DNA from 3 places in the Pseudomonas sp. S35 genome. Region 2 is predicted to be linked to each of the others. Evidence: riboswitches for the same ligand, from Rfam matches in the RefSeq annotation. Region 2 holds a riboswitch; each other region holds the start of a gene.

Region 1 (5,771 bases), 1.0 Mb from region 2:
TATACGGCGCCCACGACAAGGCCGTGGCCAGCAGCGTCAGCGGCACGACGGCGATAAACCATGCGGTCACGCCGTGGCTGCGCCAGCCTCGGCCACCGCTGTTGAAACGTTGCTCGATGCGCCCGGCAAAATTGCCGAACGCCACCAGCGGATGCCAGCGCCTGGGCTCGCCCAGCAGCGCATCGAGCGCCACCGCAGCGACACACAGCAAGGCCACACTCATTGACTCACTCCCCACGTATTCTCATACAACATGTCACTCAGCGGACGCGGTTCGGTCCAGCCTTCGAGCTGTAACATCGGTGCCGGATAGAACGCGGCGACCGGCCCCAGGCACAACACGGCCAAGGGTTTGGCGCCGGGCGGCAAGCCCAGCAGATCGGCCAGGGCTTGGGGTTCGAACAATGAAACCCAGCCCATGCCCAGGCCTTCGACGCGAGCGGCCAGCCACAGGTTCTGGATCGCACAGGACAGCGAGGCCATGTCCATTTCCGGCAGGGTGCGGCGGCCGAAGATGTGACGTTCACGATCCTCCATCAACGCCGCCACCAGCACTTCGGCACAATCGTTGATGCCTTCGACCTTGAGCTTCATGAAGTCATCGGAGCGCTCGCCCAGGGCCTCGGCGGTGCGCACGCGCTCTTCTTCCACCAGATGCTGGATCTGCCCGCGCAGTTGGCGGTCGCTGATGCGGATAAAGCGCCACGGTTGCATCAGGCCAACACTGGGCGCCTGGTGCGCAGCCTGGAGCAGGCGGTGGAGCAATTGAGGCGCGACAGTGCCGCCGCTGAAGTGGCGCATGTCGCGGCGTTCGGCGATGGCGCGGTAGACGGCGTCGCGGTCGGCCTGGGGGAAAGCGTTATCGGTCATGGCCCTATCAGGGGCAAGCCCCCTCCCACAGTGGATAGGGTTTCAGCTCGGTCCGGCGCAAACAAGGCGGCTACCGCCGTTGGATTCGACGGGAAATAGAAATGCACGTAAGAGGCCGTCATCCGCCCCTGTCGGAAGACCGCTTCGGCACCGCGCCCACCGTTCGGGCTCAGGCCACGGGCAATCGGCTGGCACTCGGTGCTGGTCAGAGAATGGTGATACGTGTGCCCGCGCAACACGCCTTCCGGCAATTCGACGCTTTGCAGTGCCAGGGCTGCCAGTTTCTTTTGCATCACTGCGTCGCCCTGCAACAGGCCGAGCAGTTCGGCGCGGTTGCCGTCGACGTCGGTGAGCGAGTCCAGCAGATACAGCATGCCGCCGCACTCCGCGAGCAACGGCTTGCCAGCCGCGTGGTGAGCGCGGATGGCGTCGAGCATTGGCGTATTTTCCGACAGCGCCCGATGGTGCAGTTCCGGGTAACCGCCGGGCAGATAGAGACTGTCGGCGTCGGGCAATTGGCGGTCGTGGATCGGCGAGAAAAACGTCAGCTCAGCGCCCATCGCCCGCAACAGGTCGAGGCTGGCGCCGTAGGTGAAAGCGAAGGCTTCGTCGCGGGCCACGGCAATGCGTACACCGGCCAGCAACGGCTCGGCCTCGATCACTTGCGGCGCGGCAAAGGTCACGGGCGGTGGCAACGCGACTTCGCAACTGCTGCCCAAGGCTTGGGCGGCGGCATCCAGGCGCGTATCCAGGTCATTCAGTTCACTGGCTTGCACCAGGCCCAGGTGGCGGCTGGGCAGCTCTATCCCGGTCTCGCGGGACAAGGCGCCGTACCAGCGCAGGCCTTCGGTAAGGCTGCCTTCGAGCAACTGCGCGTGGCGCAGGGTGCCGACACGGTTGGCCAGCACGCCGGCGAATGGCAGGTCCGGTTGATAGCGCGCCAGGCCCAGCGCCAGGGCGCCAAAGGTCTGGGCCATGGCGGTGCCGTCGATCACGCCCAACACCGGCACGCCGAAGTGCCGCGCCAGGTCTGCGCTGGACGGCGTGCCGTCGAACAGGCCCATCACGCCTTCGATCAGGATCAGGTCGGCCTCCCCCGCCGCTTCCCACAGCAGGCGGCGACTTTCCTGCTCGCCCACCATCCACATGTCCAATTGATACACCGGCGCCCCACTGGCGCGCTCGTGGATCATCGGGTCCAGAAAGTCCGGGCCACATTTGAACACACGCACCTTGCGCCCCAGGTTGCGGTGCAAGCGTGCCAATGCGGCGGTGACGGTGGTTTTGCCTTGGCCGGACGCCGGTGCGGCGATCAATACGGCCGGGCAATGACGGGGCTGATTCAAAGTTCGACGCCCTTCTGTGCCTTGATACCCGCCTGGAATGCGTGCTTGAGCATGCCCATTTCGGTGACGGTATCGCCCATCTCGATCAGTTCAGGCTTGGCGCCCCGGCCGGTGACCACCACGTGCTGCATCGGCGGACGGGCTTGCAAGTCGCTGAGCACTTGATCGAGGTCGAGGTAGCCGTGCTTGAGCGCGATGTTCAATTCATCCAGCACCACCAGGCCAATGGCCGGGTCTTGCAGCAATTCGCGGGACACCGCCCAAGCGGCTTCGGCGGCGGCGATATCGCGCTGGCGGTCCTGGGTTTCCCAAGTAAAACCTTCGCCCATCACGTGAAAACGCACTTGCTCGGGGAAACGGCGGAAGAACAACTCTTCGCCGGTGCTGTTGCGCCCCTTGATGAACTGCACCACACCGCACTGCATCCCATGGCCCATAGCCCGGGCGAGCATGCCAAACGCGGAGCTGCTCTTGCCCTTGCCGTTGCCGGTGAGCACCAGCAGCAAGCCGCATTCATTGGGTGAATTGGCGATGCGCTCGTCGATCACAGCTTTTTTGCGCAGCATGCGCGCCAGGTGGCGTTCGTCGCGGTCGGGGGTATCGGTCATGGCAGCTCTCCGTTGGGGCTGAACAAAAACGGCGGGCAGGAAAAAGACAAACAGACAGCCAAGCATCGCCCACCGTGATGCTGTTGGATGATCCTGGCCGGTCTCCGGGCTCATGAGTGGCGTTCTGTAGAGAACCGGCCGACGGCTGCGCCTTCCCATATCGCTCGCGATACAGTGGCAAAAAGGCAGCGTCTTGACTCATTTACCGTTGCGGGGGCAGCGCCGGAATTGCGGCGGCGCTGTGTACAAGCGCGCTCACTCACCGGCTTCCCTGTTTCACCCTGTCGACCCATAGGTCACAGAGCACCTGGAACAAGCGGCGAAGGTTAGTGGGTTGGGGGGCTAGCTGCAAGCTTCAAGCTTGAGACGTGCAGCTGCTTTTAAGGATTACGCGCCAGATTGCCTGGCAATACACGTTTGGCGCTCAGGTAAGCATTCTGCCAATACGCCTTGGACAGGGTGTCCAGCTTCACCGTACCGCCCGTTTGCGGCGCATGGACAAAGCGGCCCTCGCCCACATAGATCCCGGCATGGCTGACCTGTGAACCGCCACCGGTGGCGAAGAACAGCAGGTCACCGGTTTGCAGGTTTTGCTCACTGACGTCCTGGGCGCGCATCACGATCAACTCGCGAGTGGTACGTGGCAGGGAGATTCCAGCGGCATCGCGGTAGACAAAGCCAATCAGGCCGCTGCAGTCAAAACCGGAGTCTGGGGTGTTGCCGCCCCAGCGGTAAGGCGTGCCGACCAGGCCCAACGCGCGAAAGAGCACGTCTTCGGCAACAGGCGAGAAATTCTGGGTGGAATAGTTGAACACCGGCTTGGGCTTGGCCGCCACGGGCGCAGGTGGCGGACGACTGGCGCAGGCGCTGAGGAGCGCGGCGCACACAAGAAGAACGAGGCGGGCTGACGTCGACATGTGCAGAACAATCCTGGTCTGGATGCGGCTTTCGCTGCCGAACGCTGAAAACCAGAACGCGCAAGCAAAGCTCGCGCGAACGGATTACAACAATGTCCAGGGATTCTAGCGCTTACGTGTCAAACTTCAAGTATCACTTTAACTTTACTTGCTAGCGGTAACCGTCGTCGGGGCCATGGCGAGTGCGCGCTTGGCTTCGATGAAGGTTTTGCTCCAGTAACTGTCGCCCAGGCTATCGACCCGGACACCACCGCTGCGACGGCTGCTGGAGTGGATAAACTGGTTATCACCCAAGTAGATACCGGCGTGACTGACACGACCACGGCCTGCAGTACTGAAGAAAAGCAGATCACCAGGCTTGAGGTTGTTGCGCGCGACCAACGGTGCTTTCACGTTGATCATTTCGCGCGTCGAGCGCGGCAGGTTCATGCCGGCTTCTTCACGAAAGAGGTAGCCGATGAAACCGCTGCAGTCGAAGCCGGCTTCAGAGGTACCGCCGAAACGGTAACGGGTACCGATCAGGGACATGCCGCGTTCGAGGATGCTGTCGGCCAGGACCGGAAGCTGGTAAGGCTTGTTGCCGGAGAAATCGGCCAGTTCCTTGTCAGTCGTCTGCTCTTCCTTATAAAGAGTTTCTTCATAAACAGAAGCGGACTGCGCAGCGACGAATTTTGCCTGGGACTGTTGTTGAGGCTTTTGCTGCTCAACCACCTGTTGAGGGTGGGAGGCGCAGCCAAACAACAGGGTAACGAGTGCGAGAGGCACGAGGGGTGCGAAGCGATTTAGCATGGGCACGACCGTGGCTGATGTGTAAAGAAGCCGAGACTATGCCCTCTCTTACATTCATTTGCAAATTCAATCGGGAATTATGTGACTTTTGATTTTGGCCATAACATCTAAGCCCTTAACCCCCTATAAGCGCCTGTCGCGTGGCAAAAACAGCCAAAACGCGAATTTTCTGACGCCTGGATTTTGCCGAAGCCCCCGAAAACACAGGGCTGGCTACCAGCCGAGGGTTTCCTTGAGGAAGGGAATAGTCAGCTTGCGCTGCGCCTGCAAAGAGGCCTGATCAAGCTGCTCGAGCAAGTCGAACAATGCGCTCATGCTGCGTGTGCCACGGGTGAGGATAAAGTGCCCGACCTCGTCGGTGAGGTGCAGGCCCCGACGCGACGCGCGCAGTTGCAGGGCGCGCAATTTGTCTTCGTCGGACAGCGGGCGCATCTGGAAGATCAGCGCCAGGGTGAGACGCGACTTAAGGTCGGCCAACTTGACGGGCAACTCGCGGGGCGACGTGGAGGCGGCAATCAACAAGCGTCGGCCGCTGTCGCGTAAGCGGTTGAACAGGTGAAACAGCGCCTCTTCCCAGTCGGCCTTGCCGGCAATCGCCTGCAGGTCGTCCAGGCACACCAGTTCGTATTGCTCAAGGTGGTCGAAGATCCCGATACCGCGATCCATCAGCTCAGCCAACGGCAGGTACACCGCCGGCTCCCCCATCTGCTCGAAACGCAAACAGGCGGCCTGCAACAGGTGGGTACGCCCCACGCCATGCTTGCCCCACAGATAGATCAGGCTTTCAGTCCACCCGGCGTCGGCTTCGCAGAGCCGCTCAACATAGCCGAGTGCAGCGGCATTGGCGCCTGGGTAGTAATTGATAAAGGTGGCGTCATCACGCAGACGCACACCTAAGGGCAGCTGAATCGGTTTCATGCTGACTGAACGGCTCCCATCGAACCGTTAGTGGCCTCTGTGTAAAGTTTGCAAAGTTTATACCCGTGACGCCGGGCGCACAATGCAGCAGACCACAAGCAAAATCAAAGGTTTGCGTTAACTTGCCAGTTTTAGGCAGATTGCTTGACGCCGCCCGCCCATAAACAACAAACCCGGCCGAAGCCGGGTTTGTGACGCAGCGGTTACAGGTCGGGGTCTTCGACGCCCGTGTACACATCCGAATCCTTGTACAGATCGTGCATATGGCGCACCAGCACCATGATCACGGCCGCCACTGGCAATGCCAGCAAGATACCGGTAAA
Region 2 (5,771 bases):
TGCAGCACAGGCAGCCGTTGGCCAACTCGTACACGCGGCCGTTGGCTTCTTCTTCGGTGCAGCCGATGGAGCACTGCTTGAGGATTTCACCGTCAATGCCCAACTCGCCGAATTCGTTGACGATCACGGCAATGCGGCGGCCCTGGGCGTTATCGAGCATATGGCGCAGCAAGGTGGTTTTGCCCGAGCCAAGGAAGCCGGTGACGATAGTGACGGGGAGTTTGGCCAGTGTTTTCATCGGATGCCCTTTGGGGCGGGCATACGGGACGATAGGCCCTGCGGCATTGCGCAGAAGCGGATTTCGTCACCGGATCACCCCGCCCGGTTGAATTGGAAAATCAGTTGCGAGGCAGGTCTCCTGGCTTGGGGCTTGCGGGTCGTGAGACCGGCGCCGGCTGCGCCTTCCCGCCGTTTATGGCAGTGGCGTGGCAGTCGGATAAACCCTTCACAGTTGCGGGGGCAGCCGCGGCTTGAACCGCGTTCCCTTCTTAGCTTCGGCCTGAGCTGAAGAACCTCGAGGGTGCAAGGCTACGCAGTGAGTGAGAGCGGGTCAATGTCGAAACGGCCAGACCGCCCGCTTGAACACTATCCAGGGGTTGAAAACGGACGCCCATCATTAGGCGTTTGGTTCAGAACCTTTGATATCAGTGCAGACGGCAATAGTGAGCAACTTATGTAAAAGCTCGCCTTGAAGTCAGACTAATTATTTAGTCCATACGAATTGACGAAGCGCTGTAACTTAACGCAATCAGTTCCCAAATGAGTACAGGGAACAGAAATATCGAAAAACACCACCCATCCTCGGAGCAGCGTTGCCAATAGACGAAGTTCAACCCAGCATACCCAACTCGGACAAAAACACTATGGAATTTTCAATACGCACTCAAACTACTGCCCCCTCCCTTCGGCATCGATCGAAGTGACTGGCAACGTACACCCCAAGACTGATTCTCTGCCCCTCGCAGCGGCACAAAAAAAACCATCAGACATTACTTTTTTCGAGAACTACAGCAACCCGTTGCTGGCCAAAGAACTGTTGGACCATTTCCGCGACCTGGAAGGCCCGGACGGCAAGGCACGCAACAGCTTTCACTTGACCGACCTAAAAAAGATGGCGGCAGGCAAACTACACGACGGACGAGATGCCAAACAAGAGCAAATAGAGCTTGCGAAGGAGGTCATCAGCCGCCCAGACCTAATGACGTCACTCTTTACACACATCCGTGTAAAGCCCTACATCGAGGCAACCTGGAACAATGTCGCTATTATCGCTGGAGACTTCAAAAGTCTTAGCGATGGGTCTTTGCTGGGGCAAGTTAGAGTTTATTTTCGCGAGTTCGCCGAGGGTGCTAACGATGAATATGTAAACTTTAACGAACTGCGAGAGGCTGCACGCGAAATACGGAGCACTAGAGATTTCTCCTATAATGCAACAGCCGTTGCCAAAGAACTTCTTAATCGACCTTACCTGCTTCGTCACTTGGATATAACGCCCGATGCGTTCTTGCATACAACCAAACCAGACGACAGGTTTAATTTGTCCGATATTACGTACGCACGCATGGCGACCTCTTACTCGCCCCATCGCCCTGCCTGATCAACATCCACTGGAACGCCTGCCGTAAACCGCGGGGCGTCAGTCTTCTATTTGACGCCCGCCCACTGCCCATGCTCTCCTACACATCTTGTTTCGGGTGCCCTTCACAGGGTGAAACGGGAAACCGGTAAATCATGCGCGCATGACCAGTCCGGTGCTGCCCCCGCAACGGTAAGCGAGTGAAGCGTCAGATCCACTGTGCCATTACGGCATGGGAAGGCGATGCTTAATAGACCCTGTGTCCCTCGCAAGCCCGGAGACCGGCCCGAAAAAATCAGATAACAAACCCGCGGTGGGCGGGCGCTGTTCGAAACCCTGCGTGCCTGGCTCGCGGGGTTTTCATGCGCTCGTTTCACGCAAGACACCTGAAAGGGACGCGCCATGTCGATCATCAGCAGCACTTCGCACTCCGCCAGCAGCACTTCTACCCTGAGCCAACGCCTGACCGCCGCCATCGGTGCGTCGATCCTCGGCGCGTGCCTGGTGTATTTCGCCGGTTTTTCGCATATCGAGGCGGTGCACAACGCTGCCCACGATACTCGCCATAGCGCTGCGTTCCCGTGCCACTGAGACCTGCCGACATGATCAAGCGTATTGCCCAAACCGCAGGTTTCACCGGCCTGCTGTCCGCACTGCTGCTGACCCTGCTGCAAAGTTTCTGGGTCGCGCCGCTGATTCTGCAGGCGGAGACCTTTGAAAAGGCCCCTGCAGCAACCGAAGTGGTGCATGAACACGCCGCTGGCGCCGCTGCACACACCCACGACGCCGAAGCCTGGGAGCCGGAGGATGGCTGGCAGCGCGTACTGTCCACCACCGGTGGCAACCTGGTGGTCGCGGTCGGTTTTGCACTGATGCTGGCCGGCCTGTACACGTTGCGCGCCCCAACCCGCACGGCTCAAGGCCTGCTGTGGGGCCTGGCCGGTTATGCGACCTTCGTACTGGCGCCAACCCTGGGCCTGCCACCCGAGTTGCCGGGCACGGCAGCCGCGGACCTGGCGCTGCGCCAAACCTGGTGGATCGGCACCGCTGCCTCGACGGCTGTGGGTATTGCCCTGATCGTGTTTGGTCGCAACTGGCTACTGAAAGTCCTGGGCGTGGCGATCCTGGTGGTGCCGCATGTGATCGGTGCACCGCAGCCGGAAACCCATTCGATGCTGGCGCCGCAAGCCCTCGAAGCGCAGTTCAAGATCGCCTCGCAGTTGACCAACGTGGCGTTCTGGCTGGCCCTTGGCCTGATCAGTGCCTGGCTGTTCCGTCGCAACCGTGATGACCAATACTCGGCATGACCTACGTGGTCGGCCTGGGTTGCCAGCGGGGTTGTGGTGTAGACACCCTGCTGGCGCTGTTTGATACCGCGCTCGCCGAGGCGGGCATTGAACGCCAGCGCGTCACCGCGCTGGCCAGTATCGACCGCAAACAGGATGAACCAGGGTTACTCGCCCTGGCTCGGTTGCTGGAGCTGCCTTTGCAGTGCTTCAGCGCCGAACAATTGGCCGTGTATGCCGACCGGCTGAGCCACAAATCCGCTGTCGCGTTTGCCCATACTGGCTGTTACGGCATTGCCGAGAGCGCCGCCCTGGCGCTCGCCGAACACCTCTATAGCGGCTCTGCCCGCTTGCTGGTCACTCGCAAAAAAACCGCCCAGGCCACCTTTGCGTTGGCCTGCGCCGGTTAAAACCCCGATAATCGACCTCTTCGATCATGAGCAATATTCATGCTCGTCCGTTTTTTTCACAGGAATTCTCCATGACCGTCTACTTCATCGGCGCCGGCCCCGGCGACCCGGAATTGATCACCGTCAAAGGCCAGCGGTTGATCCGCAACTGCCCGGTGATCATCTATGCCGGCTCACTGGTGCCCGCGGCGGTATTGGAGGGTCATCAGGCAGAACAGGTGGTCAACAGTGCCGAACTGCATCTAGAGCAGATCATCGACCTGATCAAGGCCGCCCACGCCAAAGGCCAGGACGTGGCGCGTGTGCACTCCGGTGATCCAAGCCTTTATGGCGCGATTGGCGAGCAGATCCGCTATTTGCGTGAGCTGGGCATTGCATTCCAGATCATCCCCGGCGTCACTGCCGTAGCGGCCTGTGCAGCGCTGCTTGAGACCGAACTGACCCTGCCGGACATCGCCCAGAGCGTGATCCTGACCCGCTATGCCGATAAGACCAGCATGCCGACCGGCGAAGATTTCGACAGCTTGGCCCGCCACGGTACGACCATGGCGATTCATCTGGGGGTCAATCATCTGGAAAAGATCGTCGCCGAACTGCTGCCGCACTATGGCGCAGATTGCCCGATTGCCGTGGTGCATCGCGCGACCTGGCCGGATCAGGATTGGGCGGTGGGCACCCTCAGTGATATCGCAGAGAAGGTGGCGACCAAGGGGTTTCGGCGCACAGCGTTGATCGTCGTGGGACGGGTACTCGCGAATGACAGTTTCAGTGAGTCGTCGCTGTATCGGGCGGGGCATGCGCACCTTTATCGACCATGACATTTTACCTCACAAAAAACCTACAACCTTATGATTTAACTTAATAAATATAAAAAAATGTGGGAGATGGTTTGCCCCCCCGATGGCGGTGCATCAGCTGTCTTATGTGGCGGCTGACATGACACTATCGGGGGCAAGCCCCCTCCCACACTTAATCGTATCTGTTAGATATCTTGCATAAGATCATGAATTTTAAGCAAAAAAAACGGCGCTCACGGGGCGCCGTTTTTTTCTTCGCAGTGAACGCCTTACTCAGTAGTAGGCGTTTTCTTTCTGCGTGTGGTCAGTCACGTCGCGCACGCCCTTGAGCTCCGGGACGCGCTCCAGCAGGGTGCGCTCGATGCCTTCGCGCAACGTCACGTCCGCCTGGCCGCAGCCTTGGCAACCGCCGCCGAACTTGAGCACCGCAATACCGTCATCTACCACGTCGATCAAGCTGACCTGGCCGCCGTGGCTGGCCAACCCTGGGTTGATCTCGGTTTGCAGGTAGTAGTTGATGCGCTCGTTGACCGGGCTGTCGGCGTTGACGCTCGGAACCTTGGCGTTGGGCGCCTTGATGGTCAACTGGCCGCCCATGCGGTCGGTGGCGTAGTCAACTACGGCGTCGTCCAGAAAAGCTTCGCTGAAGTGGTCGATGTACGCGGTGAAGCTTTTCAGCCCCAGGGCGGTGTCTTCAGGTTTTTCTTCACCGGGCTTGCAGTAGGCAATGCACGTCTCGGCGTACTGGGTACCGGGCTGGGTGATAAAGACGCGGATGCCGATACCTGGGGTGTTCTGCTTGGACAGCAGGTCAGCCAGGTAATCGTGGGCGGCGTCGGTAATGGTTATGGCAGTCATGGAAACTCCTCACAGGCTTGCTGGCAGTTTACGCCAAATTATTACCGAGGTACAAAGTCCGAGTGTTTTTGTCGGAAAAGGTGCACCCCGCCAGTCAGAGGTTTTCATAGCGATTCATATCCAGCACACCCTCTTCCACCGGCGTGGTCTCGCGGATGTATTGCGACAAATCGTGGAAATACTGCCAGAACAACGGATGACTGCGGCGCACGCCCCAGCGATCAACGATCTTCTCGAACTGCTTGGCATCCTTGGCCTGCTCCATTTGCGCCACGAACGCGGGCACGTCCTGGGCCGCAATGTTGAACATGAAGTTCGGGTAGCTGCTGAGCACGCCAGGGTAAATGGTCAGGGTGTCCAGGCCCGGTTGATAGCGATAGGCCTCACCCAGCAGGAACGCCACGTTACTGTGCGCACGGTTGCGCAACAGGCTGTAGACCACGCGCTTACCGGTGCGGCTCTCGACGCGCAGCAGGGTCGCCTCCGGCAATTGCTCGATGACCTTGAGGCCGGCCGCCGGGCGTGATGTCAACCGGCTGAGGGCCTGCTCGGCGTCCTGCAAGTCCGGCTCGATACCGCCTCGCGAGCAATAGGCGCCAGAACAACGGTTGATCGGGTCCGGGCTGGCATTCAGGTCGCCGTAGCGGGCAAGCAACTGGTTGGCGAAGTCGCGTTTGGGGTCCTGTTCATTCAGGTGCAGACCCGTGGGTTTGTCGTCATCAATGGCTTCGTAATCCAGCCACAGCTTGATCTTGCCGCTGTTCTGGTACCAATCGTCCAGGAAGTCTTCACGGGAGTCGGCCGGCATCAGACGCAGGAAATTCTGCTCGGCACCGTTGCGGAT
Region 3 (5,771 bases), 760 kb from region 2:
ACTCCGGCCTGACCGTTGAGCAAGTCACCCGTTTGCGTACCGAGTTTGGCATCTACGCGCTGGACACCGGGCGTATCTGTGTGGCGGCGCTGAACCAGTCGAACATTGGTGCGGTCACACAGGCAATCGTCCAGGTGCTGTAAACCTGTAGCCGTTGCACAAGGAGGGGAAGCCGATGGCTTCCCCTTTTTCGTCTCCAGCCCCTAGACTGAACCCTGACCGCCCCTTTGCTGTGAGAGCCCTATGCGAAACGATGACCTGGACCTGCGCGCCGACCGCGACGAGTTGCACGACTACACCCCGCGCGCGCCGCAAGCCAAACGCCAGAAAAGCCTGGTGCTGCAAGTGGCGCTGGGCGTGTTCCTCGGCGGCTTGGCGTTGTGGTTGGTGCAATTGGGCGCGACGGCAATCATGGCCAAACTGGCCATGGGCACCCTGCAATTTGGCGGCTGATGAAGATCAAAATGTGGGAGCGGCAAGCCCCCTCCCACATTGGATTCAGGTGGCAACCAACCCGCGCTCTTCCAGCAGCTTCACAAAGCTGCTCAAACTCTGCGACACCGTCCCCCGCCGCCAGATCAACCACGTATTGAGCACGCGAAAACTGTCCATCAACGGCCACACGCTCACCGCCGCAAACCCCGGCATGCTTTCCAGCATGCTGCGTGGCATCAGCGCCAGCCCAGCCCCGGCGCTGACGCAGGCGAGCATGCCGTGGTAGGACTCGATCTCGAAAATCTTGCCCGGCACCGCACCATCCTGTGAAAACCAACGCTCGAAGTGATGGCGGTACGAGCAATTGGAGCGAAACGTATAAATGTTCTCGCCGTTCACCTCCTGCCCCCGAGTGATCGGCGCATGGTGCAGCGGTGCGATCACCACCATCTCCTCCTCGAACACCGCCACGCCTTCAAGGGTCGAGTGCAGCACCGGGCCATCGACAAACGCGGCCGTCAGCCGACCCGACAGCACGCCCTCAATCATGGTGCCTGACGGCCCAGTGCTCAGGTCCAGCTCGACCTTGGTGTGCTTCTGGTTATACGCCGCCAGCAACGCCGGAATGCGCACCGCGGCGGTACTTTCCAGCGAGCCAAGGGCAAAGGCCCCCTGGGGCTCCTCCCCCGCCACCGTGGCGCGGGCTTCTTGCACCAGGTCGAGGATGCGCCGCGCATAGCCGAGGAAATTCCATCCGGCCGGTGACAGCCGCAGGCGGCTCTTTTCGCGGATAAACAGCGCCACACCGAGATCCTGCTCCAGTTGCTTGATCCGCGTGGTCAGGTTCGACGGCACGCGATGAATCAACTGCGCCGCGGCGCTGATGCTGCCCTGCTCGGCAACGGCCTTGAAGATTTCCAGCTGCACCAGATCCAAGTCATTCTCCAATCGTGAACGTATTGCTTAATATTATTCACTTTCCAGAAAAGAACCAGCCCCGTACGCTGACCTCCATCCCAACGTACACGCAGGACGGTGCCATGAACGCGACTACCCACGCCTTATCGATCAACCCGGCCAACGGCGAAACGGTCGGCAGCTACCCATACGAAACCGCGTCGCAGCTGGACGCCGCCCTCAACCGCGCCACCGCCGCCTTCCGCACCTGGCGCCGCCAGCCGGTGAGCCAGCGCGCAGAATTACTGCTGGCCCTGGCCGCCGCCCTGCGCGAGCAAGCCGAAACAATGGCGCAGATGATCACCCTGGAGATGGGCAAACCCATCGCCCAGGCCCGTGCCGAAATCGAAAAGTGCGCGCAACTGAGCGAATGGTACGCCGCCCAAGGCCCGGCCATGCTTGCCCCGGAACCGACCCTGGTGGACAACGGCACGGCCCATATCGAATACCGCCCACTGGGCCCGATCCTCGCCGTGATGCCGTGGAACTTCCCGGTATGGCAAGTGCTGCGCGGCGCCGTGCCGACGCTGCTGGCCGGCAACACCTACGTGCTCAAACACGCGCCAAACGTGATGGGCAGCGCCTACCTGATCCAGCAAGCCTTCCAGAAAGCGGGGTTTGCCGACGGCATGTTTGAAGTGATCAACGTGACCACCGACGGCGTATCCCAAGCCATCGCCGACCCACGCATCGCCGCCGTGACCCTCACCGGCAGCGTGCGCGCCGGTATCGCCATCGGCTCCCAGGCCGGTGCCGCGCTGAAAAAATGTGTGCTGGAACTGGGCGGCTCCGACCCGTTCATCGTGCTCAACGACGCCGACCTCGACGCCGCCGTGCAAGCTGCACTGATCGGCCGCTTCCAGAACAGCGGCCAAGTCTGCGCCGCCGCCAAGCGCCTGATCATCGAAGAAGGCGTGGCTGAAGCCTTCACCGCCAAATTCGTCGAAGCCAGCCGCGCCTTGGTCATGGGCGACCCCACCTCAGCCACCACCTACATCGGTCCAATGGCCCGCTTCGACCTGCGCGATGAACTGCACGGCCAAGTCCAGGCCACCCTGGAAGAAGGCGCGACCCTGCTGCTGGGCGGCGATAAAGTCCCAGGCAGCGGCAACTACTACGCGCCGACCGTGCTGGCCAACGTCACCGACCAGATGACCTCGTTCAAACAGGAACTGTTCGGCCCGGTTGCCTCGATCATCACCGCCCGCGACGCCGACCACGCCGTGGCCCTGGCCAATGACAGCGAGTTCGGCCTCACCGCCAGCATCTTCACTGCCGACGCGGCAAAAGCGCGGGATATCGGCAACCAGCTGGAAACCGGCGGGATCTTCGTCAACGCCTTCAGCGTCTCCGACCCACGTGTGGCGTTTGGTGGCGTGAAAAAGAGCGGGTTTGGCCGCGAGCTGTCGCACTTTGGCGTACGCGAGTTCTGCAATGCGCAGACCGTGTGGCTCGATCGCAAGTAACGCCGAGCCCTCACGGGCTCGACAGCTCCCCCCAACGAGGCGGTTATATGCGTTCCCGCCTCGTTTGACGCTCCCCCTGGGCAACGCGATCGACTACCATACCGCCGCCGGTTCCCCCACGGGACTAATAGGGAATTCGAAACGCCGCCCACGGCGCCAATCGAAACTGCCCCCGCAACTGTAGGTGCTGAGCCTGCTCCTTAACGCCACTGGACCCTGTCCGGGAAGGCCGGAGCGTGGCGACGACGCATCAGTCAGGAGACCTGCCGGCCCAGCACAATCACTAACCGGCGGGGTGTCCGGGAAGGACATCCTTGCCTGCCCGACCGGCAGCGTTCGAGGGCGTATTTCCGAGCCGTACTGCCCCTGCTTCACGTATGGTTCAAACGGAGATCGCCCCATGCTGCCACGCGTTACTGCCCTGATCACCGGCCTGGGTTTCTGTGCCCTGGCCCACGCGGCGCCCACTCACTACCCGTTGACCGTTGAAAACTGCGGCAGCGCCGTGACCTTCCAGCAAACCCCGGCGCGCAGCGTGACCATCGGCCAGGCCGCCACCGAAATGCTGTATGCCCTGGGCGTCGGCGATAAAGTGGTCGGCACCTCGCTGTGGTTCAACAACGTACTGCCCCAATACAAGGCGCAGAACGATAAAATCGAACGCCTGGCCAACAATGAGCCGAGCTTCGAAGCCGTGATCGCCAAGCGCCCGCAACTGGTGGCGGCCGAGCTGGAATGGGTAGTCGGCCCGCAAGGTGTGGTGGGTACGCGTGAGCAGTTCCACGAGCTGAAGATCCCCACCTACCTGCTGCCCTCCGACTGCGAAGGCAAAGACAACCTGGTGGGCGCCGACGGTACGCGGCTGGAGCCGTTTCGCATCGAAACCATCTACAAAAGCATCCGCCAACTGGCCGAGATTTTCGACGTACAGGCTCGCGGCCAACAGCTGAACGACGACCTCAAGGCACGCCTGGCCAAGTCCGTCGCCACCGTGCAGAGCAAAGGCCTCAAGCACGCCAGCGCACTGGTGTGGTTCTCCAGTTCAGAGATGACCAGCGACCCGTACGTGGCCGGCCACAAGGGCATCCCCGAATTCATGCTGGACACCCTCGGCCTGCACAACGTGGTGCAGTCCGATGAAGAGTGGCCCACCGTCGGCTGGGAAACCATCGCCAAGGCCAACCCGACCTTCCTGGTGATCGCCCGCATGGACCGTCGCCGCTACCCTGCCGATGACCACGAGAAGAAACTCGCCTTCCTGCGCAGCGACCCGGTCACGCGCAACATGGACGCCGTCAAAAACAACCGCATCATCATCCTCGATGCCCTGGCGCTGCAGGCCAGCATCCGCATGTTCGACGGCCTTGAACAACTGGCCGGCGCCATCGACGGCTACGACCTGTCCAAATGATCCGCACCCTACTCGCCCTGACGCTGCTGTTGATCGCCTTACTCGCCGGCGTGGCCATCGGCGAAACGGCCATCGAACCGCAGGTGGTGCTGCAAGTGCTCGCCAACAAACTGTGGAACGCCGGCTACGTACTGGACCCGATCGACGAAGGCGTGGTGTGGAACTACCGCCTGACCCGCGCCCTGGTCGCCGCCGCGTGCGGCGCGGGGCTGGCCACCTGCGGGGTGATCCTGCAGTCGCTGCTGCGCAACCCGTTGGCCGATCCGTACCTGTTGGGCATCAGCGCCGGCGCCTCGACCGGGGCGGTGCTGGTGGCACTGATGGGCGTGGGCGGCGGGTTGATATCGCTGTCGGCCGGCGCGTTTGTCGGCGCCATGGCGGCGTTTGCCCTGGTGATTCTGCTGGCACGGGCCAGCGGCTCGGTGAGCGGCACCGGCCAGATCATCCTCGCGGGCATCGCCGGTTCGCAGCTGTTCAATGCGCTCACCGCATTCTTGATCACCAAGTCGGCCAGTTCCGAGCAGGCCCGCGGCATCATGTTCTGGTTGCTGGGCAACCTCAGCGGCGTGCGCTGGCCGTCGGTGTGGCTGGCAGTGCCGGTGGCGGTCGCCGGCTTGGCGGTGTGCCTGTGGCACCGTCGTGCGCTGGATGCATTCACCTTCGGCAGCGACTCGGCGGCGTCCCTGGGCATCCCGGTGCGCCGTGTGCAATTTGTGCTGGTGGGCTGCGCCGCGCTCGTCACGGCGGTGATGGTGTCGATCGTCGGCTCCATCGGCTTTGTCGGTCTGGTGATCCCCCACGCCGTGCGCCTGCTGCTCGGCACCGGGCACTCGCGCTTGCTGCCGGCCAGTGCCTTGGGCGGCGCATTGTTTTTGATCGCAGCGGATGTACTGTCGCGCACCTTGATCAAAGGCCAGGTGATTCCGGTGGGCGTGGTCACGGCCTTGGTCGGCGCACCGGTGTTTGCGTTGATCCTGATCGGCCGGAGGAACGCACGATGAGCGTACTCAGTTGCACCGGCCTGGGCTTCAAAGTGCGCGACGCCGAATTGCTGCGCGACATTCACCTGGAGGTGCAGTTGGGCGAGACCTTGGGGATTGTCGGCCCGAACGGCTCGGGTAAATCCACCTTGCTCAAACTGCTGGCGGGCTTGCGCGCACCGGCGTCAGGTGAGGTGCGGCTTGGGAGTGCGCGTTTGGGCGAACTGTCGCGCCGCGCCATCGCACAACAACTGGCGGTGGTGGAACAACAGGCCGACACCGACGACGCCATCCGCGTGTTCGATGCCGTGGCACTGGGCCGCACGCCGTGGCTGTCGGCGCTGAGCCCGTGGTCCAGCGACGATCACGCCATCGTAGTCCAGGCCCTGCACGATGTGGACGCCACGCACCTGAGCCAACGCGCCTGGCGCAGCCTTTCCGGCGGCGAACGCCAACGCGTGCACATCGCCCGGGCCCTGGCGCAACGGCCGCAGATTCTGTTGCTGGATGAGCCGACCAACC

What was found. Region 2 has a riboswitch for cobalamin ahead of PspS35_RS16180 (CbtB-domain containing protein). Riboswitches for the same ligand answer to the same signal wherever they lie in the genome.
Region 1: linked by a shared signal. The riboswitch ahead of cobO (cob(I)yrinic acid a,c-diamide adenosyltransferase) and the one ahead of PspS35_RS16180 (CbtB-domain containing protein) in region 2 are both predicted to bind cobalamin.
Region 3: linked by a shared signal. The riboswitch ahead of PspS35_RS19705 (ABC transporter substrate-binding protein) and the one ahead of PspS35_RS16180 (CbtB-domain containing protein) in region 2 are both predicted to bind cobalamin.

What each region holds. Positions count from the first base shown of each region.
Region 1 is NZ_CP019431.1:4,703,354-4,709,124, forward strand. Features, by position in the region: gene cbiB (adenosylcobinamide-phosphate synthase CbiB) at 1-223, opposite strand, end outside; gene bluB (5,6-dimethylbenzimidazole synthase) at 220-870, opposite strand; gene PspS35_RS21000 (cobyrinate a,c-diamide synthase) at 867-2,216, opposite strand; gene cobO (cob(I)yrinic acid a,c-diamide adenosyltransferase) at 2,213-2,824, opposite strand; cobalamin riboswitch at 2,902-3,150, opposite strand; gene PspS35_RS21010 (C40 family peptidase) at 3,205-3,741, opposite strand; gene PspS35_RS21015 (NlpC/P60 family protein) at 3,886-4,530, opposite strand; gene hda (DnaA regulatory inactivator Hda) at 4,744-5,448, opposite strand; gene PspS35_RS21025 (AI-2E family transporter) at 5,652-5,771, opposite strand, start outside.
Region 2 is NZ_CP019431.1:3,661,806-3,667,576, forward strand. Features, by position in the region: gene cobW (cobalamin biosynthesis protein CobW) at 1-238, opposite strand, end outside; cobalamin riboswitch at 331-532, opposite strand; gene PspS35_RS16175 (hypothetical protein) at 920-1,597, shown strand; cobalamin riboswitch at 1,676-1,881, shown strand; gene PspS35_RS16180 (CbtB-domain containing protein) at 1,979-2,167, shown strand; gene PspS35_RS16185 (CbtA family protein) at 2,179-2,883, shown strand; gene PspS35_RS16190 (cobalamin biosynthesis protein) at 2,880-3,272, shown strand; gene cobM (precorrin-4 C(11)-methyltransferase) at 3,344-4,090, shown strand; gene nfuA (Fe-S biogenesis protein NfuA) at 4,343-4,927, opposite strand; gene PspS35_RS16205 (fatty acid cis/trans isomerase) at 5,022-5,771, opposite strand, start outside.
Region 3 is NZ_CP019431.1:4,424,735-4,430,505, forward strand. Features, by position in the region: gene PspS35_RS19685 (amino acid aminotransferase) at 1-143, shown strand, start outside; gene PspS35_RS19690 (hypothetical protein) at 244-453, shown strand; gene PspS35_RS19695 (LysR family transcriptional regulator) at 499-1,371, opposite strand; gene PspS35_RS19700 (aldehyde dehydrogenase family protein) at 1,476-2,858, shown strand; cobalamin riboswitch at 2,950-3,144, shown strand; gene PspS35_RS19705 (ABC transporter substrate-binding protein) at 3,259-4,269, shown strand; gene PspS35_RS19710 (iron ABC transporter permease) at 4,266-5,270, shown strand; gene PspS35_RS19715 (ABC transporter ATP-binding protein) at 5,267-5,771, shown strand, end outside.